DNA from 2 places in the [Clostridium] saccharolyticum WM1 genome. Region 1 is predicted to be linked to the other one. Evidence: riboswitches for the same ligand, from Rfam matches in the RefSeq annotation. Region 1 holds a riboswitch; the other holds the start of a gene.
What was found. Region 1 has a riboswitch for ZMP and ZTP ahead of CLOSA_RS15775 (ECF transporter S component). Riboswitches for the same ligand answer to the same signal wherever they lie in the genome.
Positions count from the first base shown of each region.

Region 1 (11,901 bases):
TCATCCGTGTATTCCCGGTTAATCATATAGCCACCGATCAGGGCGAGAATCATAGGGAAAAAGATTGTCATGTTGTTCCAGATGGTGCTGTTAAGTAAATCAGGAAATGTATAGTTCAAAACGGTCTTGGCGTCGTCCGACATCATGTTCTGCATTGCAATCGAAATGATAGGAGAACAGGTTACACCGATGATGCCAACGAGGATGATGCTGTACCGTTTCAGTTTTTGAAATTCTGTGCGAATCAAATTCATCGTCACGCCTCCTTCTATAGTTCGCGCTGGTTGTAAATCCGTATCATCAGCGCGGTAAACACAACCGCCATCACAGCAAGGATTACAAGGCAGACGGGGGTGGAAACAAAGTATGGCCTCATGGTTTCATAAAATTCCGATGCTGAACCTTTCCCCGGATCGTAAAACTGATAGATCCAGCGGTTGATCAGCGGGATGGGCAGCACCGTCCCGATATTCACACCGACAGGTGTCAGCATGCCTGCGTCCGTAAAGTGGACGACGTAGTTGACAATCGTATAAAACAGGGTGATGACAATGGAAATCAGGTTGTTCTTATTGAACCACACCACTAATACTACGCATGGGAGAGACGCTACCAGGAGCATAAGCCCAAGCAAAATGCTGAGAAAAAATTTCTGCCCCATATTGATAAGAGCCATGCCCAGCAGCTTTGCGCACACTGCACTGGCTAGAAATCCGCCGAGGGAATAGGCCACGGCAACAATCGCCATGACGCTTATTTTCGCCAGCACAAGCCTTTCTCTTGAGACCGGGATCGTCGCAAGGTTTTTTAACGTGTCGCTGTCCTGCTCCGTAAAAAACAGCGAAGTAGAGATTACCACCAAAATGGGAAGCAGTAGAAGGAAATCTCCGTAGTCAACAATTCCCGAAAATAGATTGTCAAAATCCGGCTGCGTTGGGGTGTTCCAGTACAGCGCTGTCATCACAATCGGAAAAATGAATGCCGCCAGTGTCGCCAGCAGAAACATGGGACGCCGTTTGAACTTTTGAAATTCACAAAGGATCAGGTTATGCAATGCCCTCACCCCCGGTCACGCGCTTGAAGTAGTCCTCCAGCGTGTCCTCGCAGGTGTGGGCTTCCGCGACCTCCAATCCATTCTCAATAAAAGCGCGGGTGAGCGCGGTCACCGGCAAATTCGTATCGTACAGGCGCAGACTGCGGTCATTTTCCACCGTAAAATTTTTTGCCCCAAAGCTTCGCTCCATGATTCTGGCCGCCTGTGCCGTGTCGGAGACGATGAAATGAACATACTTACTGTTTTTTTCTTCTAATTCAAAAAGACTTTCTTCCTCCAGCAGAGCCCCATGGTCGATGATACCGATATCGTCCGCCAGCAGGGATATTTCCGAAAGAATGTGGCTGGAAATCAAAATGGTTTTTCCTCTCGCGTCGCACAGCTCCCGGATGAACGAACGGACTTCCGCAATGCCGATGGGGTCAAGCCCGTTGATCGGCTCGTCCAGAATCAGCAGTTCCGGGTCGTGCATGATGGCAAGCGCGATGGCCAGACGCTGCTTCATACCGAGTGAGTATTGTGAAAACAGTTTTTTATCGCCGTATGGCAGCCCGACAACTTCCAATGCGCTGGAAACAGCGTTGCGCTTGGAAACACCCCGGAGTCGGGCAAAGATATTCAGGTTTTCCGTGCCGGTCAGATTTGGGTAAAAGCCCGGCGACTCAATGAGGTTGCCGACACGTGGCAGGATTTTTTTCTCATTTCCACGAATGCTTTTACCGAAAATTTTCACCTCTCCCGAGGTCGGCTGCGTCAGGCCTAGCAGCATTTTCATCGTCGTGGTTTTTCCGGCACCGTTTCGTCCGAGCAACCCATAAATACGACCCTTTTTTACATGAATACTCAGGTTGGCAACGCTTTTCTGCGCGCCATATTGTTTGGTAAGATTTTTTGTTTCAATGATTATATCACTCAATCTCAGAACCTCCTTTTCTTACTGAAACCAGTGTAACACGCCAAGCTTGCATTAACCTTGCATTAACCTTGCATTAACCTTGCAATTTTGGCAGAAAAAATCCCTGCCCACAGACAGGGATTCACTCAATTTTTTACTGAGAAGCCAACGATAAACGCTGTATATCGGTTTGGTTCACTTTGGGCGGTAATCTTACCGTCCATTTTTTCGACCATCTGCCAGACAATGGACAGTCCCAATCCGCTTCCCTTATCAGAGCGGCCTTTATCACATTTATACAACCGCTCAAAGATGTGCGGCAAATCCGCTTTCTCGATGCCGATCCCGTTGTCTGTGATACGGATTTCAATATTATTTCCTTCTTGTGTCATTTCGATTTTTATCTGTGTGGCCCGGCTATGGGTAATGACGTTTTGCACCAGATTGTTGATAATACGGGCATATCCGTCCAAATCCACCTTTGCAAACAGCGGCCTTTCCGGAATATTAATTTCGTAGTCCAGATGATTTTCTTCAAATATGGGAATCCAGTCTTTCAGAACATTTCGGGTTAGCTCCGCAAGCTCCACCCGTTCTATGGATAAGGCGAATTCGCTGGAATTGAGCTTGAACCAGTCGAACAGGATGTCGATATAATCCTTCAGGTCGTGGGCTTTGTGTCTGGCGATTTCCAGATAATCTTCGCGCTCTTTTCCTGTGACAACGCCTCTATGCGACGCATCCAGATAGCCGATCAGGGTAGTGAGCGGTGTCCGCACGTCATGGGAGAGGCTGGTCATGAGCTGGCGGTTGGTTTCGTCTGCTGCCCTGAGCCCGGAGAGCTGTTCCTCGTAACGGGTAACAATTTCATTCATTTTGTAGGAAAGGTCTGCGGTCAACTCATTGTCCACGGCAAGAATTCTGCGATTTCCGTTTCCGGCTTCAATGTCATTCAGAGCATCTGTCATGTCCTGAAGCTGCCGCTTAACGCCAAGGAGTTTTCCCATACAAATCATACCGAGCAGAAGAGCAAGGAAGAGGAGTATGCCTAATGTCACATCGAGAATCACGCCTACACCTCCTTGTTGAAGCGGTAGCCGATTCCTTTTACCGTCTGGATGTAATAGGGAGCGCTGGAATCAGATTCGATTTTTTTGCGGAGCCTGCTGATAATCGCCATAATATTGCTGTCATCATAAACGTATGATTCACCCCAAACTTCCTCGTAAATCTGCTGTTTTGTTAAAATCTTCCCCTGATTTTTCGCGCAAAACAGCAGCAGGTCAAATTCTTTCGGCGGCAATTCAAACGTCCCGTTCTGAGTGGTTACGCTCCGGCTGTCCATGTCTATGGTCAGCCCCTGATAAGTCAGCGGCTGAGAATGATCTCCAGTCGTATTGAACCGCGTATAACGGCGGATTAAGGAAACCACACGGGCAATCAGTTCATCCATATCAAAAGGTTTTGTCAGATAATCATCCGCACCGGAGCGCAGTCCGCGAATCTTTGATGTGCTGTCATTTTTGGAGGTCAGCATTAGTATGGGAACACTGCTTTTCTGCCGTATTTTCTCCATAGTCTGAAAGCCGTCCAGTCCCGGCATCATCACATCCAAAAGAATAAGCTGGTAATCATTCTTCTGGAGCATAGCGAGCCCGTCCGTGCCGGAATAGCAGTGATCTGCGTCTATACTTTCAACCGCCACACTCTGCTTGATCAAAGCACACAGCTCTTTATCATCATCAATCACTAAGATTTTATAGCTCATTTTCAATCCTCCCTGTATCAATTCATTTTCTCACATAGAAAATAAAAGCCAAAGTTATCAATTCACTTTTTTTCTTTCTTTCTCGCATCAGCTGGTTTCTCCGCATCCTTTGGAATTGCCCATGCGCGACCGAAGCGAACCGCTCCGGCTATTCTGTTTTCCTCGCAGAGCTTCTGTATTCTTCTCTTTGAGATACCCCATTGATCAGCGGCCTGCTGTACGGATATATAATCAAGCATTTGTATTCCTCCAACTTGTGTCTTTCTCTCAGTATATACGCAATCGCGAATGAAAGCAACAACCGCCTTGCAAAGCCAGTCCTCTCACTTTAATTAAGAGAGGGAGCTGGCTGTGCGCAAATTCGAAAAATTTCTATTAGGTTCTTTTGCTTGGAAAGAATTCTTGAAAGCCTGCGAGCTCACGCTATATCATGCAACGAGTCCAATAAATTTCTATTTGTGCCTTGAAGTTGACAATACTAATGAGCAGTGGTAATATAAATGTGCTGTATGACTGACGGAAGTGGATTCAACCACAGGGAGTACAGCGTTTTGGAAAGCCGACCGTCTGGGCATGATGCTTGGATTGGTGGGTCTTTTTTATTTTCTGAATGCACTTAATACCATTCAGAGAACATTTGAATCAGAGCAGAGTAGAACGTTGTGCGTAAATCATTGATTTGCAGTGCCTTCTGAACGGGGAGTTGTCAGAGGGACGAAAAGCCTTTTAGGGCTTACGGTACAAGGTTCGCATCCCGCTGCTGCATAAGGAGAAGCGGTGTAATGATTGTGCCTCTTGTTGTGTAGCTGTGCTGCATGACAGGAGGTGTATTTGATGGTTATAACTTAGAATTTCAATTTAACAATAAACTTTCTATGTCACGTTCTATTTAAGAAGGGAGAAGTTAAATTGAAGAATACAACTTTATATGTGCGCCGCATCACAATCTCTGCGGTATTTCTCAGTATTTCACTTGTTTTAAAAACAACATTTTCTTTCTACATACCCGTGTTTGGTCAAAATGGAATGAGTGTTGGCATCTCCGGCATTTTCTCCATTATGCCATCCCTGTTATTCGGGCCAGTATATGGCGCGGTTGTGTCCGGGCTTTCTGACTTTTTGGGTTACCTTTTAAAGCCTGTTGGAACCTATATACCTCTTATGACGCTGGTCGTAGCTGCCGGTGGATTTATCCGGGGCGCATTATGGTCTGTCCTGCGCAACAAAGACAACAAGAAAATGAGAATGATAGTTGCAATTTTTTCCGTACTCATGTTATTAGCAGGGATTTGTAATATTGCGTTTCTGGCTGCCGATGGCGTTAATCGTGAATTCTACAATCATGTACAAAAAGAAAACGTCAATACGGACAACATGCACCTTATCAGTAAAATGCTGATTGAAAGAACCATTGGTACAAAAGATCCATCGGGAAATCTGGCAACATATATTTCTTGGGTCACAACCGCAATGATTGGATGCGCAACTCTCGGCATCCTGTTGTTAGCCGCTGATCTCTTCCTGTCGAAAAAGATTTTTCATGACACAAGCAGGGAGCATATCCCCCAACTTCTTATCGCTATGATTGGTTCCGGTTTGATTGTCACAACTCTTAACACAGTCGTATTGCGTGAAACAATTTTTACCGCATGGAAGGTACTGCCGTTTGCAGTCATATGGATTCCCAGAGTAATTGAAGAAATCCTTGGCAATACAGTCAAGGCATATTTTGTGGTCATTCTGATGGGCATTTGCAGAAAACAGAATACCCTGCAAGAGATAATGAATGGGTCATCCGTTAAGTTCAAATAGAAATCAAAGACTCGTAAGATTGGAGCGGAGCATTTTGGAACACTATACGGTTTTAAATGAAAACGTACACCAGTTTCCGGTGGTGATTGATTTACCCCACAGCGGCACCTTTGTCCCCGAAGACATTCGCAGTAGCTTCCTTAAAGGCGTCTGTCTGTCAAACACAGATTGGTTCTTGCCGGAGCTATACGACTTTCTTCCTGCAATGGGCTGCACCACGATCATCAACCACCTAAGCCGTTATGTGGTAGATATGAACCGGCCGGCCGAAAGTGCAAAAAAGGGGGATTATCGTCAAACCGTGGTCTATCAGGAAAACACTCAAGGCAGCCGTTTGTATTCTTCACCGCTGAATGAGAATGAAATTAACCGTCGGGTAGGCCTGTATTATGACCCTTATCATCAGGCGCTTGAAAAACTTTTGCGTGAAAAATTAAAGGTGTATCCGTCGGTTCTCCTTTTGGACTTGCACAGTTTCTTCCTTGACTTTGGCGATGGCGGCAGCCAAGATATTTATTTATCCAACCGATGCGGCGTTACATCCTCTGAGCAGACGTTGTATGGACTGCACGAAAATCTTACAGCACAAGGCTACAGTGTTATAGATAATGCAAACTTGGGAGGACATATTATTAATCATTACCGTGAGCTTTTTGGCGAGCGGATTGAGGGTGTGATGATGGAACTGCGGTATACAAAATATATCGCAGACCGCTACTTTGGAGAAGAAGAGCTAACGGATAGAAACGAAATGCTTTTTCAATCTGCAAAGCAGAAGCTAAAGGAAGCGTTTATGCGACTGCCTTTGTTTTGGGGGGTAAATATAGAACAGTCGAAATAGCAACGCGTATTTTACGGTATATGTCTACAATGGAAATAATTTCTACGTATCCCGATATAATCAATAAAATCACAAAAGGAGGAATAATCCGATGGAACAAAAAGATTACTGGAACAGTGTATCGGAGACAAAACAGTTTACAACGCCATTTCAGGCAAATGAATTCGCCAATTATCTCGATCTCAATGCCGTCATTCTTGATGTTGGGTGCGGCTATGGCCGTACATTAAACGAATTACATCATCTTGGGTACAGGCATCTGATTGGCATGGATTTTTCGCAGGGAATGATCGAACGGGGAAAACAGCAGGCTCCTTATCTTGACCTCCGTTTGAAAAAAGATGCAGGGATTGATTTGCCGGATCATAGTATAGACGCAGTGATACTCTTTGCCGTCCTGACTTGTATCAAAAGCAATGAAGAACAGCAGGCTCTGATTTCCGAAATAAATCGTGTATTAAAACCTGACGGAATTCTCTACATCAACGATTTCCTTATCAATTCAGATGAACGAAATCAAGCCCGCTATCAAAGCTTTGAAGAAAAGTATGGCATCTATGGTGTCTTTGAATTGCCGGAAGGCGCCGTTCTTCGCCATCACTCAGAGAAATGGTTGAAGGAGCTTTTGCTTGATTTCCGTACATTAAAGTATGAACGCCTGACATTTACAACTATGAACGGACACAAATCGAATGGATTTTATTTCATAGGAAGGAAACTTTCCTAAGTCTATCGTTTATTCTTAAGTTACCTTCAAAAAACAACCAGTATATCTTGCTTTTCATCAATGACCTAGGTTATTATTGTTTTTTGTTCTCCCTAACAGTCATCACTGGTTCGTTCTCAATCCTAAGCCCATACTGTAAAATTGGGTGAGGAGGTGAACTTACAGTGGAGGAATTGCTGAACTCATTTGGTCAGACCATAAAGGAAGCCCGGATTGCCGCAGGCATGACACAGGATGCCCTTGCGGAACAGGTCGGAGTCACGCCAAGATACATAATGGCCATTGAAAATGAAAACAAACACCCAAGAATGCCGGTACTACTTAAGATTATCCGCGCCTTGAAAATATCAGCCGATACGATCTTTTACCCAGAAATTCAACATTCAGACAGAGAAAAAGAACAGCTCATGCATATGATTCAGCTGTGCGGCAAAAAGGAAATCAAAATAGCCGCCGCAACCATCAAGGCGCTATTGGATGCCAGATAAGCAGAATCCATCTTCTTTCTTCGGAGGTGGATTTTCTTCATGTTAAAGTAATTATTGTTGTTTCTCTGTGTTTAAAGAAATCCTTAGAGTGACAAGTTCACTGCATAGGCCATGATGACACATACCATATGCCGCCGACAGGACGCACTGCTCCCTTGGCGGTAGGGTATGTGTTTTCTCATTTCACCGTAAACAGCAGACTACTCTTGCCGCCGTTTTCCCGCCAGCGCTGTTCCTTTTGAAGATAGCCGGTCTTTTCGAGGTCGGCGATGGCTCGCTGTACCGTGCGGCGGGAGAGCTTCAAGTCCTTAGCAATCGTACCGATTGCAGGATAACAGGTTCCGTCCCTGTTCGCCCGGTCTTTCAGATACCGGTAAACCGCCACGGCACGGTGTGGGACATTTTCAGCATAGAGTGAGGAAAGATAGTTCAAATCACGAACACCCCCTAATCGGTACGTAGAGGCATGGTGGGAAGCTCCGACTCATGCTCCTGCACTGGAGTATGCAGCATACCTCCGTTGCGGTCATCACCGGGAGGCTCCGGAAATTCAGCAAAGTCATCTTCCTCATAAGCACAGCCTCGCTGGAGGATTTCCTGCTCCAGCTCAAAGCGGTCGGCATAGTGAACCTTTCGGGCGGCACGTTCCTCCCCCTCAAAGGGCTTTTCGAATCGGATGCCCCATTTCAGAAACAACGGCAGCTTGGTACGCATAGGACAGCAGCCGGTTTTGGCCAAAATAAAGTTCCCCTTGGGCAGAGTTTTCAGCTCATCCGGTGTCATCAGCGGGCGCTGGATCATCTGCAGGCTCTGGCTGGGATCGTTCTTTCCTCTGCTGATGGAACCGGACATGACGGTTTTATTCCCCAACGCCCTTGAGAGGATATCTGCGCTTTCCGAGTTGGGTGCAAAGCCTCCAAATAAAATGTCCTGACAGTTATCAATGATAATTGCGGAACCCTCCTTGCCGTAGTTTTTCTCAAGCTGAGCGAAGGATTGAATGATGGGTACCATGCTGATGCGGCGGGAACGGCCTGCGGAGAACATCATCTCCATTGACTGGATCTTAGGGATGGTTCCGATCTCATCGGCAAAGATCATGACCCGGTTGGGAAGCTTGCCACCGTATTCATCGGCCACGGTCAGCATCTCCCGGTAGAGCTGTTGCAGGAACAACGACACCATAAAGTATTTCGTGTTATCTTCCTCCGGCAACACAATAAAGATGGCACACTTCTCCTTGCAGAAGGTTTCCGTGTCCAGCGAGCTGTCGAAGCACAGAATCTGCTCCATCTCGGAATCCAGAAAGGCATTGAGGCGTGACATAGCCGTAGACAGCACGGAGGCCATTGCTTGGTCTGCGGTGTTGAGGGCGGCTCCCGCAAACCATCTTGCCTTATGGTCAGTCGGTAACTTATCCATAAGCAGCTGGAACTGACTTTTATTCTTCACCGGGGAGGGAGCCAGCAAATCCTGTATCATTTTGAACACCGATATGATGTGCCGCTTCTCCGGAGGACAGTATTCTGCAATCAGCAGAATCACGGATGTCAATAATCCCTCGGCGGCATCGTAGAAAAAGGCGTTCTGCCCATAGCTTGCCGAATCCTCGCCGCTGCTGGAGATGATGGTCTTGGCAGTGATTTTGGCATACTTCTCCGCTTTAGCTTTCAGCGCGAGATTCTCCGGATTTTCCATGTAGGCATCCATATAACGGTTCACCAGCTGCAGGATGTTATCCCCATCCGAGCGTGTGGGGTTACGCAGATCCAGCACAGATATTTTGTAGCCATAATAATCCTTTGCGATGCCTGCGTAGTTTCGGAACAAATCCCCCTTGGTATCGGTGCAGAGGAAGCTCATGCCAGAGGCGCAGGCGTATTCGATGTTGGGGTATAGAAAGTTTGCGGTTTTACCTACACCGGCAGCACCGATCATGAGGCAGTGAATATCGCCGTCATCAATAAGGGCGGTGGTAGAGCCTGCCTTTTGCTTACTCCCTACCACAAGCCCCTGCAAGGTGGGCAGATTCTGCCCACGCCGCCATTTTTCCGGCTCGTAGGTTACATGTGTGTATGTCCGTCTGATTTCGCTTTCTGTGGCAAAACGGGCGGTACCGTGCTGACCGTCACCGACCGTTTTAGATTTAATGCCGCTAAGGGTATAATAGTGTGCTAAAAGAGAAAGACCGCCGATGACAAAAAACATCACGGCGGCCACTGCAATTAGAATAGTTACTTGGGATAACATAGGGAACTCCTTTCTTTTATTTGAATTGAACTTGTAGTATAATGACTGTAAATATTGGCCTTAGAAATATAAGGCTCGGCAATTGTTAATCAAGTTTAAGATAGTAGACGAATTATTAAATCAGAATTCTAAGAGGTGAAATTGTATATGAAAAGATACATTGCATTATTAAGAGGTATCAATGTAAGCGGCAAAAATAAGATAGCAATGTCTGAACTAAAAACAGGTTTTGTAGAAATGGGCTATACAGAAGTTTTTACACACCTCAATAGCGGCAACGTTATCTTTTCAAGTGATATAGATGATACGGCTATTCTTGTAAATACAATAAAAATGATGATAAAAAACAAGTTTGAGTTAGATATACCAGTTTTTATTATTTTACAGGAAGAATTGGAAGATATATTAAATAATGCGCCCGATTGGTGGGGCGATGATAACAAGGACATATATGATAACCTTATTTTTATGTTTCCTCCCTTATCTTATAACGAGTTTTATAATAAGGTTGGAAATCCTAAAGAGGAGTATGAGAAAGTATACAATTATAAAAATGCTGTTTTCTGGTCTTTTAACCGAAAAGATTATCAAAAGACAAATTGGTGGTCAAAGACTGCCAGTTCAAATATAAGGGACAAGATTACAATCCGAACAGCAAATACAGCAAGAAAAATAGTTGGAATATAGTCTGCAAACTCCAGTTAATCCGCTTTAGTAACATTTGGTTAATAAGCAAACTGAGCATGACGGTTACTCATCAGCTGTCATGCTTTTTATGTCATTACCATAGATGGTGCGGCTTGCTCCTGCGAGTATAATGCTTTCAAATCTTCATTCCAGTCCTTGTGTGCGGAAACATCATACACCACATCTTCAAATCTCTGCTGCCGTAATGTTTCATGAATGCGGCTGGCGGCTTTATGACCAGCTTTATCATTGTCCAGACAAAGTGTCACTCGTTGAAGCTGAGGGTACAGTTCCAATAGTTTTAGCACCGGCTGTTCCGACACACCGTTCAGCGCCACATAACTGGCGTTTTTCCAATTCTGTGGATGCAAACTGATGTAGGACAGCAGATCAATAGGTGCTTCAAACACAAACAGGTTGTTGGGGCTTGGATTCTTGGAAACGTAATGAAAGCTGTAGGCCGGATGGCTGCCCTCTACATTGATGCGAAAAGCACTGCCGGTTGCCGTACTTTTCTTATGGGCATGGCGGGCAACGCATTTTTCATCGAAGCCAACAAACACAGCGTTGTGGTATTCTGCATCCTCAAACAGCAGCTTCTCTCTGGCAAACTCCGACACCACCTCTCGGCTGATACAGCGCTGTTTAATGAGATAAGCAAACACCCGGCGCATATCCGTGTGCGCTGGCGGCAGAGCGAATGGCTTTCGCTGCTCCGGTTCACTGAATTTGCTGTGCTGCCGGTATTCTACTCCTTGCTCACCACCCAGCAGGAGGCTAACCGCCTCCGGGAAAGACAGATTATAGAGCCGTTTCACAAGATCAATAGCATAACTGCCCTCCTCAGAAGCGTGATCGTACCAGCGGTTGCCCCGAACGGTGATGCTGTGATCGCTGGCCAGCCGCTTATCCCTCCCTGATGGCAGGAGCTTTTCTCCTTGCCGCTGGAGGAAGTCCACCAAGTCTACGGAGTTGGCTCGTTCCTTTTGTTCGTCTGTAAAATGGATGTAGTCTGACATGAGTAAAACCTCCCATCATAAATAAATTTGCGGCGCATAGTCATCCCGCTTGTGACCCTGCGCCTGCTTTTTCTCCTGCAGCTTCCGTCTGCGCTTGCAGTCGATTTGACCGGCAGCGATTCCTGCGGTTCTTCGGTAATCCTCCCGGAACAAATTCTCCAGCCGATGCATAAGCCGGGTGGCTGCCAGTAGCACCGAGGGATTGCGATAGTTGTTGATGTTGTCAATAAAGTACTGCGCATAGACATTGCCCTGCGTCGCAGCCAGTCCCAGCCAGTAAAGGCTCTTTTCCTTGTCACGGGGAACATCGCCGTCATAAAAATACAGCTTACCAAGAGCATACTGTGCATATTGGTTTCC
Region 1 covers NC_014376.1:3,388,519-3,400,419, reverse strand. Annotated here, with positions in the region: gene CLOSA_RS15805 (ABC transporter permease) at 1-254, opposite strand, end outside; gene CLOSA_RS15800 (ABC transporter permease) at 269-1,063, opposite strand; gene CLOSA_RS15795 (ABC transporter ATP-binding protein) at 1,047-1,970, opposite strand; gene CLOSA_RS15790 (sensor histidine kinase) at 2,096-2,965, opposite strand; gene CLOSA_RS15785 (response regulator transcription factor) at 3,022-3,717, opposite strand; gene CLOSA_RS15780 (excisionase family DNA-binding protein) at 3,780-3,956, opposite strand; ZMP/ZTP riboswitch at 4,217-4,297, shown strand; THF riboswitch at 4,364-4,479, shown strand; gene CLOSA_RS15775 (ECF transporter S component) at 4,627-5,529, shown strand; gene CLOSA_RS15770 (N-formylglutamate amidohydrolase) at 5,564-6,370, shown strand; gene CLOSA_RS15765 (class I SAM-dependent methyltransferase) at 6,462-7,097, shown strand; gene CLOSA_RS15760 (helix-turn-helix domain-containing protein) at 7,262-7,585, shown strand; gene CLOSA_RS15755 (helix-turn-helix domain-containing protein) at 7,764-8,018, opposite strand; gene CLOSA_RS15750 (VirD4-like conjugal transfer protein, CD1115 family) at 8,033-9,835, opposite strand; gene CLOSA_RS15745 (DUF1697 domain-containing protein) at 9,983-10,522, shown strand; gene CLOSA_RS15740 (DUF3991 and toprim domain-containing protein) at 10,609-11,541, opposite strand; gene mobP3 (MobP3 family relaxase) at 11,557-11,901, opposite strand, start outside.

Region 2 (11,901 bases), 1.0 Mb from region 1:
ACGAAGAAATTGCATCCGGTAACATCAATGAACTGATATTAATTCAGGAAGCGCTACAGGAAAAGAAAATTGCTGAGATCGCAGGAAAAATAGGCGCTGACCGGAGTAAGAAATTTGTTATGATTGCCGGCCCGTCCTCATCCGGAAAAACCACCTTTTCCCACCGCTTGTCTGTGCAGTTAAAAGCTCAGGGAATGATCCCCCATCCCATTGCCGTAGACGATTATTTTATAAACCGGGTCGATAGTCCAAGAAATCCGGATGGAAGCTATAATTATGAGGTTCTGGAATGTCTGGATATTGAACAGTTTAATAAAGACATGACGGCTCTTTTGGCCGGAGAAACTGTAGAAATGCCCCGGTATCAGTTTAAAACAGGGGTCCGTGAATACAGAGGCGATTATTTAAAGCTGGGTAAGGACGATATACTGGTAATAGAAGGGATTCATTGTCTCAATGACAGGCTTTCTTATTCTCTTCCGAAAGAAAGTAAATTCCGGGTATATGTAAGTGCCCTGACTCAGTTGAATATTGATGAACACAACAGGATTCCCACAACCGATTGCCGCCTGATCCGGCGGATGGTGCGGGATGCAAGAACAAGAGGTGCTTCCGCACAGGATACCATACGTATGTGGCCGTCGGTGAGGCAAGGAGAGGAAGAGTATATTTTCCCATTCCAGGAATCGGCCGATATGATGTTTAATTCCGCAACAGTCTATGAGCTGTCTGTGCTGAAGCAGTTTGCTGAGCCTCTGTTATTCGGAATCCCCAGAGACTCTCAGGAATATTTGGAAGCAAAGCGCCTGCTGAAGTTCCTTGATTATTTTCTTGGGGTCAACAGTGAGGATATTCCCCGTAATTCCATTGTCAGAGAGTTTATCGGAGGAAGCTGCTTCAAAGTTTAGGATGGAAAACGGCTTTACAAATGAACAAATATATGATATGCTATTACAGTTTTGAGTAAGACAAATGGCCGCAGCTGCAAAGCCGAAAGGCTGCAGATGAGGAAAGTCCGGGCTTCACAGGGCAGGATGCCAGATAACGTCTGGCGGAGGCGACTCTAGGGATAGTGCAACAGAAATATACCGCCGCAATTCTCACGAAGGCAACGAGCCAAATGGACGTTTGCACGGCAATTTGGCGAATGTTCGTGGGGTAAAATACTCCGCAGCTTGCTGCGAGGTATTTGATCTGCGGTAAGGGTGGAATGGTGGTGTAAGAGACCACCGCCCTTCTGGTAACAGGAGGGGCCCATGTAAACCCCATCCGAAGCAAGACCGAACAGGGAGCATAAGGCGGCCCGTCTGCTCCCGGGTAGGTCGCTGGAGCCTGCCGGCGACGGCAGGCCTAGATAGATGGCCATTCAACGACATAACCCGGCTTATCGTCTTGCTCAAAACTTTCAGAAGTAAATAAAATATTAAAAATAGTAAAATGGCGCAGCATAAAAGCTGCGCCATTGTTAGACTGGATTCCGTGTTGTTTCACCAGGGACTGTCTAAGCCTGCTGTTTATTTCGTATATTTTTCTTCGCAATACATGCAGCGGTAAACTTCTTTGTCCTCATCGGCAAGATAGAACACATGAGGGAGTCCTTGTTCTATGGAGGTGATACAGCGGGGATTCTTGCAATGTATAACATTTGTGATCTTTTTCGGCAGGCTTAATGCCTTCTTTTCCACAATCAGATTGTCCTTAATGATGTTGACCGTTATGTTATGGTCAATATAGCCCAGGATTTCCAGATCAATGTGGTCTAAGCCGCCTTCAATTTTTATAATATCCTTTTTCCCCATCTTATTGCTTTTGGCATTCTTGATGATAGCCACCTGACAGTCCAGCTTGTCCAGACCCAGGTTATAATATATTTCTAAGCTTTTTCCTGCTTCTATGTGATCTAAAACGATTCCTTCTTTTAATCCGCTGATATTTAACATGATTATTTTACCTCCAATAATGTCATGATAAGGGCCATGCGCACATACACGCCGTATTTCGCCTGCTTAAAGTAGGCGGCTCTGGGATCTTCGTCAATCTCCACGGAAATTTCGTTGACTCTTGGAAGGGGGTGAAGAACATACATATCTTGTTTTGCCAGTTTCATTTTCTTTTTGTCCAGAATATAACAGTCCTTCAAACGGATGTAATCCTCTTCATTAAAGAAGCGCTCCTTTTGCACACGGGTCATGTACAGGATATCAAGAGACGGCATCGCTTCGTCAAGGCTGTCCATTTCCATAAATTCGATGTTGTTGGCCTTTAACACATCTTCACGGATGTATTCAGGTACTCGCAGTTCAGGGGGAGAAATCAAGATGAATTTAATGTTTTCGTATCGTACAAGAGCATTAATCAGAGAGTGGACCGTTCGGCCGAATTTTAAATCACCGCAGAGGCCGATGGTCAGATCATTTAAGCGGCCTTTTAAAGAACGTATGGAAAGAAGATCAGTAAGGGTCTGGGTCGGATGCTGGTGTCCTCCGTCTCCGGCATTGATTACCGGTATGCTGGAATGGTTAGCAGCAACCAGCGGAGCTCCTTCTTTGGGATGTCTCATGGCACATATGTCTGCGTAGCAGGAAAGGACCCGAATGGTGTCAGCAACACTTTCTCCTTTTGCGGCAGAACTGGAGTCAGCAGAAGAAAAGCCTAGTACACTGCCGCCCAGATTCAACATGGCAGCCTCGAAACTCAAACGAGTTCTTGTACTTGGCTCATAAAATAATGTCGCTAATTTTTTTCCATCGCATACATGAGAATATTTTGGAAGATTTTCTTCGATATCTTTGGCCAGATCCAAAAGCTGCCCTGTCTCTTCCACACTAAAGTCTAACGGGTTAAGTAAATGTCTCATAAGAATCTCCTTTATCCACTAAATTAAGGTTTAAAATTCTATCCCATCTACTATACAGTATTAGTTAAAATATTTCAACACTTTTTTAAAATTTATGATATAATCTAAACCTGCGGTTTTTTCCAGGAATTGGAAGAGGGTCCTGTAAGGAATATTTAAGGAAGTGTAAGAAAATAAAGAATGACCGATGGAAATATCTTGTTGTATAATGTGTATGCAAAGTCATATGTCCTGCTAGTTGCAGGCTATTGATCCTTGCAACATTTGCCAGTTGCAGGCATGCTTACATTCCTGTGCCTGGCTCATTGCTTGCAAATATATAGAAAGGGGGTGTCTGTTTTGGAGGAAGGTAAGGCACCTATGATTCAGGTTAAGAATCTTTATAAGGTGTACAAAGTGGGAAACACAAAGGTCTATGCGTTAAACGGCGTGGACTTTACCATATACAAAGGGGAATTTTGTGCGATCGTAGGCCCCTCCGGCTCCGGTAAATCCACTCTTTTAAATATGCTTGCTGGTCTTGAAAAGCCGTCAAAGGGTGAGATCGTTATTGGCGGGAGCCATATAGAGAAGCTATCGGAAAATCAACTGGTATCATTCCGCAGAAAACATGTTGGTTTTATTTTCCAGTCCTACAATCTGTTAAAGACTATGAATGCGGTGGAGAATGTGGCTTTGCCACTGTCGTTCCGGGGAGTCCCTAGAAAAGTAAGGAATGAAAAGGCAAGGGAATACATAAAACTGGTGGGTCTTGAAAAGCAGATGAAACATATGGCCAATGAAATGTCAGGCGGCCAGCAGCAGAGAGTCGGAATTGCAAGAGCTTTGGCGGTAGATCCCCGGATCATCTTTGCGGATGAACCAACTGGAAACTTAGATTCAAAGACCACCAGGGAAATATTAAGCCTGATGCAGAGAATCGTGAGAGAACAGAATCAGACTCTGGTCATGGTTACTCATGATAATTATATTGCAAAGTTTGCAGACAGACAATTCCATATAGTAGATGGAAAAATCGTTAAAATCGAAGAACAGCATCATGAGGATACGAAGGAGGATATGGAAAATGAAGAAGGGTAGGAAAGGACTTCTGTGGCTGCTTGCGGCTCTTATGGTCATTGGAACTATGCCTGGTGCGGCTTTTGCCCAGTATGATTTAAGCAGAAATACCTACATTGATGTAAAAAAGTCTCCATCTGGAAAGACTGGAGAGACCGTTACTATTAATATGGTTTTTACAAACAATGGCAACAGTGATTTAAACAACGTAGCGGTGAGGTTTGACCGGGATCTGGCAGAGCAGGAATATCAGGCGACAGAAAATGCAGACGAAGAGACAAAGTATTCCGGAGCCATCTTTCCTTTTGAAATTACGTCCAATACCTTTGATAACAAAAAACTGGGAACAGTAAAGAGTGGAACTTCTAAGAGCATTTCTCTCACTGCAAGGGTCCGCCGAGACATTGCAGAGGGCTATTACCTGGTACCTTTGGAAGTATTAACAGATGCAACCAAAAAAGATGATGGTGCCCATGCCAGCTATGAAAAGGTCAACATCTGGATCACAAAATCCACCTCAACCACGGAATCCGGGAAAGATGAAGGGACGATTCAGTTTGAACTTGGAGAAAACCAGAATACGCCATCTGGTATTTTTCCAGAAACCATGAATTTTAAAATAAATTTCCGTAACTCTTCCAATATTACCGCTTTTGATGTAGACATCCGGATGGGGCTGAACCAGGACAGCACCAAGTTCCCTTTTGACATTAATGACGGAAACTACACCAGGCACTACGACCGGATCGGTGGTGGTGAGACAGTGGAGGTTCCATACAGTATGAATATCCGCAAGGATGTTTACAGCGGATATTATCCCATCACTTTTACTATTGAATATCGTGACAGCACTGAGGGGGATGTCCAGAAAGCGGAAGAATCCTTTTATGTAAAGGTTCAGAATAAAGACAAGGAAGAGGAGACCGGTGATTTTAACGCCAACGACAGGACAAAAGCCAGAATCATTGTGGATGGGTTTCAGACGAATCCTGAGACGGTCTATGCCGGGGAGGAGTTTGAAATGATCCTTCATATGAAAAACGCCTCTGAAAACGTCGCCGCAAGCAACATTCTTTTTAACCTGGAATCAGAAAAAGTTACGGACAGTGCAGTATTTACCTTGGATTCCGGTTCCTCATCCATAGTTGTGAACTCCCTTTCCGCAGGCCAGACCACGGATGTTAAGGTGAAGCTGCGGGCCGGAGCCTGGGTGGACCAAAGGACCTATGCCATTACCATTAATGAAAAATATGACAGCCCTGAGTTTAAAAACGCCGAAGAAAAGGTAACGGTGAACATTCCTGTCAAACAGGTCTCCCGGTTGAACACGGGCACCATTGAGGTAATGCCGGATACAATTTCCGTAGGCTCTGAGACAAATGTGATGTTTCCCATCAATAACACGGGAAAGGTGCTCCTCTACAATGTCATGGTAGCCTTTGTGGGGGATTCTATACAACAGACCAACAGCTATGTAGGAAATATTAAGCCGGGAGAATCCGGGAATGTAGATGCTATGATCACCGGATCAGCTCCAACCATGGATGATGGGAAAATCAAGGTTATGATCACCTACGAGGATGAAAACGGTGCCGTCAGCGAACCCATTGAAAAGGAACTGTCTTTAACGGTAACAGAACAGATGGATCAGGATCCCGGAATGGATGGTTCAGGAGATTTCCCGGCGGTAACAGAGCCGGAAGGCTCTTCCAAATATGGAAAGCTCATCATTCCGGCAGTGGTTGCTGCCCTGGTTATAGGAACCTTTGGAACGGTATTTGTGCTTAAGAGGCGCAAACGGAAAAAGGAAGCATTGGAAGAGGAAAATAACAATGAGATTTAGCGATTTGCTTTCCATGAGTGTCAACAATTTAAGACGCAGGAAGCTAAGGACATTTTTAACGGTTCTGGGAGTTTTGATCGGTACGGCTTCCATTGTTGTCATGGTGTCTTTGGGGATCGGTTTTAATGAACTTACCATGGAACAGATCGCTTCCTACGGAAGCCTTACAGAAATTTCCGTATATTCCAACGCCATGTGGGGAGGTAATGAGAACAGCAAGGACCCCAATTATATGACCGACGATGTGATCGCCCAATTTGGTAAGCTGGAGCACGTTACTGCAGCTTCTCCCCTTTTGGAGACCAATGTTTTGATGACCCAGGGGGCTTATCAGGCTTATATCAACCTTATTGGAGTCACCCAGGAGTATATGAAGAATATTCCCTTAAAGGAAGGCGGCATCCCGGAACCGGGAAAAAGGGATCTTCAGATGATCGTAGGGAATATGGTGGCCAGAAATTTTAACAACCCAAAAAGCAACCGCAACGACTATTATGAGGATCCATCCAGCATTCCAAACATTGATTTCATGAATAGGCCCTTATTTGTGATTTTTGATATGGATGCCTATTACCAATCTCAGAACGGGGGAACGGGAGAGGGAGGTAAAACCGTCAAACCTCCCAAAAAGTATTTAATTCCAACGGCAGGACTGGTAGCAGGAGGAACCGAAGAATGGAATAGTTACAGCTATAACGTTTATGTGGACCTGGATGCCTTAAAGGCCCAGTTAAAACAGATTTTTAAAAAGAAGCCCATTCCCAATCAGCCAACCAATAAAAAGGGGAAACCCTACAACTATTTTATTTACCAGCAGGCCATTGTGGAAGTGGATGATATGAACCATGTGACGGCGGTACAGAAAACCATTACAGATATGGGCTATCAGGCCAACAGCAATATGGAATGGCTGGAACAATCCCAGAAGCAGGCTCAAATGGTTCAGGCCCTATTGGGAGGGATCGGAGCCGTATCCCTGTTCGTGGCGGCCATCGGCATTGCCAATACCATGATGATGTCCATTTATGAAAGAACAAAGGAAATCGGGATCCTGAAGGTTTTGGGATGTGATATGAATAATATCAGGAATATGTTCCTTCTGGAATCCGGTTTTATCGGATTTTTAGGAGGAATAACGGGAATCCTGTTCAGCTATGGAGTATCATTCCTCATAAATAAGTTTCTTTCCGGCCGCTTTATGGCAGGTATGCCCGGCGATCTTTCCAGAATCCCGGCATGGCTTTCCTTGACAGCCGTTGGTTTTGCAATTTTTGTAGGCATGGCGGCAGGATTTTTCCCTGCTTTAAGGGCCATGAAGCTGAGCCCTCTTGCCGCTATCCGAAATGAATAGCTGATTTACAAAAGAGACTTGCATTTTTTTGTAGAATATAATATGATGTTAAATAAGGTACGTGCGACTGGCGGATAAGTGGAGTAATACCACGGGGAGCACGATACAATAAAAGCCGGCCGCCTGGGCACCCTAAGGGATGTCCAGGCGGTTTTTTGATTTGCAGAAAACCATGTCCTGTAAATCAAAAACAATTTGTTTTCATTCAGAAAGGAGACCAGATCTCATGAATTTGATTTCTTTGCAAGACGATTTAAGGAGCAATTCCTATCCGGGAAGAGGCATTATAATGGGAAAAACACCGGATGGAACAAAGGCGGTTGCCGCTTATTTCATTATGGGGAGAAGCGAAAACAGCCGCAACCGTGTTTTTGTAGAGGACGGGGAAGGTATCCGCACCCAGGCCTTCGACCCTTCCAAGGTCACGGACCCAAGCCTTATTATTTACGCCCCGGTGCGGGTCATGGGAAATAAAACCATTGTCACAAACGGAGATCAGACCGACACCATCTATGAGGGAATGGATATCCAGCTGACCTTTGAGCAATCCTTGCGGTGCAGGGAATTTGAGCCGGACAATCCAAATTACACTCCACGCATTTCCGGAATCATGCATATAGAGGGAGGACGTTTTAATTATGCCATGTCTCTCATAAAGAGCAATCATGGGGATCCGGATTCCTGCAACCGCTATACCTTTGCTTATGACAATCCGGCGGCAGGTGAAGCTCATTTCCTTCACACCTATATGCATGATGGAACTCCATTGCCAAGCTTTGAAGGGGAGCCGAAGCTGGTGGCAGCCCTTGATGATCTGGATGAATTTACTGCCATGATATGGGAAAGCCTGCACGGGGATAATAAGATTTCTCTCTTTGTAAGGTATATTGACATAGAAACCGGAGATTATGAGACCCGGATCGTGAATAAAAATCAATGACAGGAGTACAAAAGATGAACGAGCTGGAATTAAAATATGGATGTAACCCGAATCAGAAACCTTCCAGGATTTTTATGCCCCAGGGAAAAGAGCTTCCCATTCAGGTCTTAAGCGGCCGTCCGGGATATATTAATTTCCTGGATGCCTTTCATGGCTGGCAGCTGGTAAAGGAAATGAAGGAAGCCACCGGCCTTCCTGCAGCTGCTTCTTTTAAGCATGTGTCCCCGGCGGGAGCAGCTGTGGGACTTCCGCTGGATCCGGTGCTTGCAAGGATTTGCCGGGTTGAGGACATGGAAGGTCTTTCTCCTCTGGCCTGTGCTTATGCCAGAGCAAGAGGTGCTGACCGCATGTCTTCCTTTGGGGATTTTATTTCCCTTTCTGATATCTGCGATAAAGATACTGCCAGGATTATCAAGCGGGAAGTGTCTGACGGTGTCATCGCTCCTGGATATGAACCGGAAGCTTTGGAACTTCTAAAATCCAAAAAGAACGGAAGCTATAATATTATCCAGATTGATCCGGAGTATGAGCCGGAGCTTCTTGAGAGAAAACAGGTTTATGGGATCATCTTTGAGCAGGGAAGAAATGAAGGGAGGATTGATGAAGGACTTTTTAAAAATATAGTCACAGAGAACAAGGAAATTCCTCAAACAGCAAAAATTGATCTGATCATTTCCCTTATTACTTTAAAATACACTCAGTCCAACTCCGTTTGCTTTGCAAAAGACGGACAGGCCATCGGCATCGGGGCGGGGCAGCAGTCCCGTATCCACTGTACCAGACTGGCAGGAAATAAGGCGGATAACTGGTTTTTGCGCCAGGCTCCTCAGGTATTAGAACTTCCCTTTGTAGATGGAATTGGCCGTGCGGACAGAGACAATGCCATTGATGTCTACATCGGAGACGATTCTATGGATATAATTTCGGATGGCAGATGGGAAAATATCTTCAGGGTGAAGCCTGCAGTATTTACGAGAGAAGAGAAGCGTGCATGGCTGGACAGGCTGACAGGAGTCTCTCTGGGTTCTGACGCCTTCTTCCCCTTCGGTGACAACATAGACCGTGCTTATAAAAGCGGTGTACGGTATGTGGCCCAGCCAGGAGGCTCGGTCCGGGATGACCAGGTGATTGAAACCTGCAATAAATACGGCATGGCTATGGCCTTTACCGGTGTCCGCCTGTTTCACCATTGATACGAAGACGGATGGGTTCGATCCTGTACATGGCGTCTGAGCTGAGCCCGCTTTGATTGCCTGTTCTGCGGTAGAGAGGGAAAATAAGTACCAGCCAATATTTCTTGTAAAAGCACTTTAGAGAGAGGGGCGGCATAAAATGAGAGTAAGTAAGTTTAAGGTGGCTTTCTTTGAAGACTTTTCCCAAACCTTTAACTGCGCGAGAAGAACGAGAGTGTCTGGAACGATACCAGGAAGGGGATCGGGAGGCGAGAGCCACACTCATCGAGCGGAATATGCGCCTGGTGGCACATGTGGCAAAAAAGTATCAGAATACGGATTATGATATGGAAGACCTTCTTTCCGTAGGGACCATAGGACTAATCAAAGCCGTTAATACCTTTCATCCGGACAGAGGCTCCAGGCTGGCCACTTATGCGGCCAAATGTGTGGAGAATGGTATCCTATCATGACGGCTCCATACCATAGAAATTAGGGAACCGGTGTATGCCTTGATATAACAGGCATACACCGGTTTTGACTAGCTGTTTTTTCTTATGTTTACCAGGCTGTCCCTTTGGCAAGAAAAAACACTGTGATTTTTACTCTGATCTTGTTCCGGTAAAGAATATTTGACTATGTCCAACATATATATGGATAAATGACAAATTTAGGGAAGGAGGCAAGAATATGGTGAAGTTAGTTGCTATCGGCAACCGGTTTATGAAGGATGACGCTATAGCAATTAAAGCTGCCGAAATGCTGGAAGACCGGCTGACCCAACAGGATGTCCATGTAATCATTGGAGAAACCGATTTTCAACACTGTTTTTATTTACTGGATGAGGATGATTTTATATTGATACTTGACGCACTTTCCCCAAGAGAAGAACCTGGAAAAGTTCATCTTTTCAGCCTTAAAGATGTAATTTCGCAGCCTTCCTTGTTTTCCATGCAGCATGATATGAGCATGGTAGAGCTCATGAAGCTGTACGGAGTCCAATTTCAGGGCTATCTCATCGGAATTGAAATATCCGAAATCGGTATCGGTTATGAACTCAGTGCAGTTCTGAATCATAAGCTGCCCCAAATCTGCAGGGAAATTGAAAATGTAATTCAAAAAATCCTATGGGAGGAAACCATTCATGCATGACACTTTCTTGAACCAGAATTTATATGAGTCAGTCATTGATATATGCAATGAAAACGCCATTGCAAAGATCTTAAAGCTGACAATTACGGTACATACACACAGTCATATAAGTGAATCCAGTATTCGGGAATATTTTACTGAACGAAAAAATTCCCTTGTAGGGGACTGGACAAACATTCAGGTACAAAGACAGGAAATAGAGCCTCTTACTGCGGTGATAGATGAAATTGATGGGGAAATATTTCAATAAGGGAGGCTTATACCATCGGTACAGCATATCAACAATTCTGATTATTTTGGAGGTTATATATGGAATTAAATTTGTTTTTAGATTATGTAGGAAACAGCATAAGACAAATAAACGAAGATGTTGAAAAGCTCTATTCCAGTCAGCATGACAGCGGAGCAGTATTGGATCATTTAAGCAGTGAAGTAGTCATGCTGGAAAGCCACATCAAGTATTTCACCCAGTCAAACCAGCTAAGTATGGATGAAATCCAAAATCCCTATGAGGCCGTCTATGCAAGTCAGACCCAGGAAGAAAACAACCCCCCAAGATACTTTACTATGAATGAATTATCCCAATATGACGGCAAGAACGGGGCTCCTGCTTATGTTGCGGTAAACGGAGTGGTGTATGATGTTACAAATAATTCCGTTTGGATGGGGGACAGTCATTTCGGCCTTTTTCCCGGAAGAGATTTAACCTACGAATTTCAAACCTGTCATCCGGGAGCAATGGTCTTAACCAGATTGCCGGTAGTAGGCTATCTGACTTTAGTGTAAAGCTGGTGATGAATTTGGGTTGTGAAAGCTTTAAATGTCCTTATCAGGAAAGTAAGTTAAAAACAACGGAAAGCCTTGTGAACAGGGTAAAGAACGATATTGCCAATCATGTACGGCCAAAGCAGAACCTGGTCTGGCTTGAATTAAACGGATGTACAGGTAATACCATTTCCCTTCTTGATGGCCAAAATCCGGACTTTCAGTATCTGTTGACTCAAATGACTAATTTCATTTACAGCAACACCCTCGTAGCTTCTGAAGGAAATGATGCCATGGACCAGTTGTTTGGCATCATAGGCAGCGATTATATCCTGGCCGCGGAAGGCGCGGTATCATTAAAAGACAACGGTTCCTACCAGACCGTAGGCAGGCATAACGGCAGGGAAATTACGGGATTGGAAGCCATTACAAGACTGGGAGAACGTGCAGCCCATGTGATTGCTGTGGGAGCCTGCGCTTCTCACGGGGGAGTGTCTGCAGCCAGGCCCAACCCTACACAATGTGTGGGGATTCAGGAGGTATTAGGGCGGAAGGTGATCAAGCTGACAGGATGTCCCTGTCATCCGGACTGGTTTATGGGGACTCTGGCCTATCTGATATTGTATGGAGAGCCCCCTCTTGACAGCAGGGACCGCCCTCTGATGTTTTACAGTACCACCATACATGACAGATGCCCCAGGAGGTCTTATTACGACAATGGTATATTTGCCTCTTCCCTTGGGGAAGAAACCTGTATGTTCA
Region 2 covers NC_014376.1:2,340,991-2,352,891, reverse strand. Annotated here, with positions in the region: gene CLOSA_RS11045 (nucleoside kinase) at 1-908, shown strand, start outside; RNA gene rnpB (RNase P RNA component class A) at 961-1,403, shown strand; gene CLOSA_RS11040 (aspartate carbamoyltransferase regulatory subunit) at 1,515-1,940, opposite strand; gene pyrB (aspartate carbamoyltransferase) at 1,943-2,857, opposite strand; gene CLOSA_RS11030 (ABC transporter ATP-binding protein) at 3,218-3,937, shown strand; gene CLOSA_RS11025 (COG1361 S-layer family protein) at 3,924-5,759, shown strand; gene CLOSA_RS11020 (ABC transporter permease) at 5,749-7,110, shown strand; ZMP/ZTP riboswitch at 7,164-7,246, shown strand; gene CLOSA_RS11015 (IMP cyclohydrolase) at 7,337-8,050, shown strand; gene CLOSA_RS11010 (phosphoribosylaminoimidazolecarboxamide formyltransferase) at 8,065-9,243, shown strand; partial or broken gene CLOSA_RS11005 (sigma-70 family RNA polymerase sigma factor) at 9,414-9,689, shown strand; gene CLOSA_RS11000 (hydrogenase maturation protease) at 9,913-10,374, shown strand; gene CLOSA_RS10995 (hypothetical protein) at 10,367-10,624, shown strand; gene CLOSA_RS21745 (cytochrome b5 domain-containing protein) at 10,684-11,160, shown strand; gene CLOSA_RS10985 (hydrogenase small subunit) at 11,238-11,901, shown strand, end outside.
Region 2: linked by a shared signal. The riboswitch ahead of CLOSA_RS11015 (IMP cyclohydrolase) and the one ahead of CLOSA_RS15775 (ECF transporter S component) in region 1 are both predicted to bind ZMP and ZTP.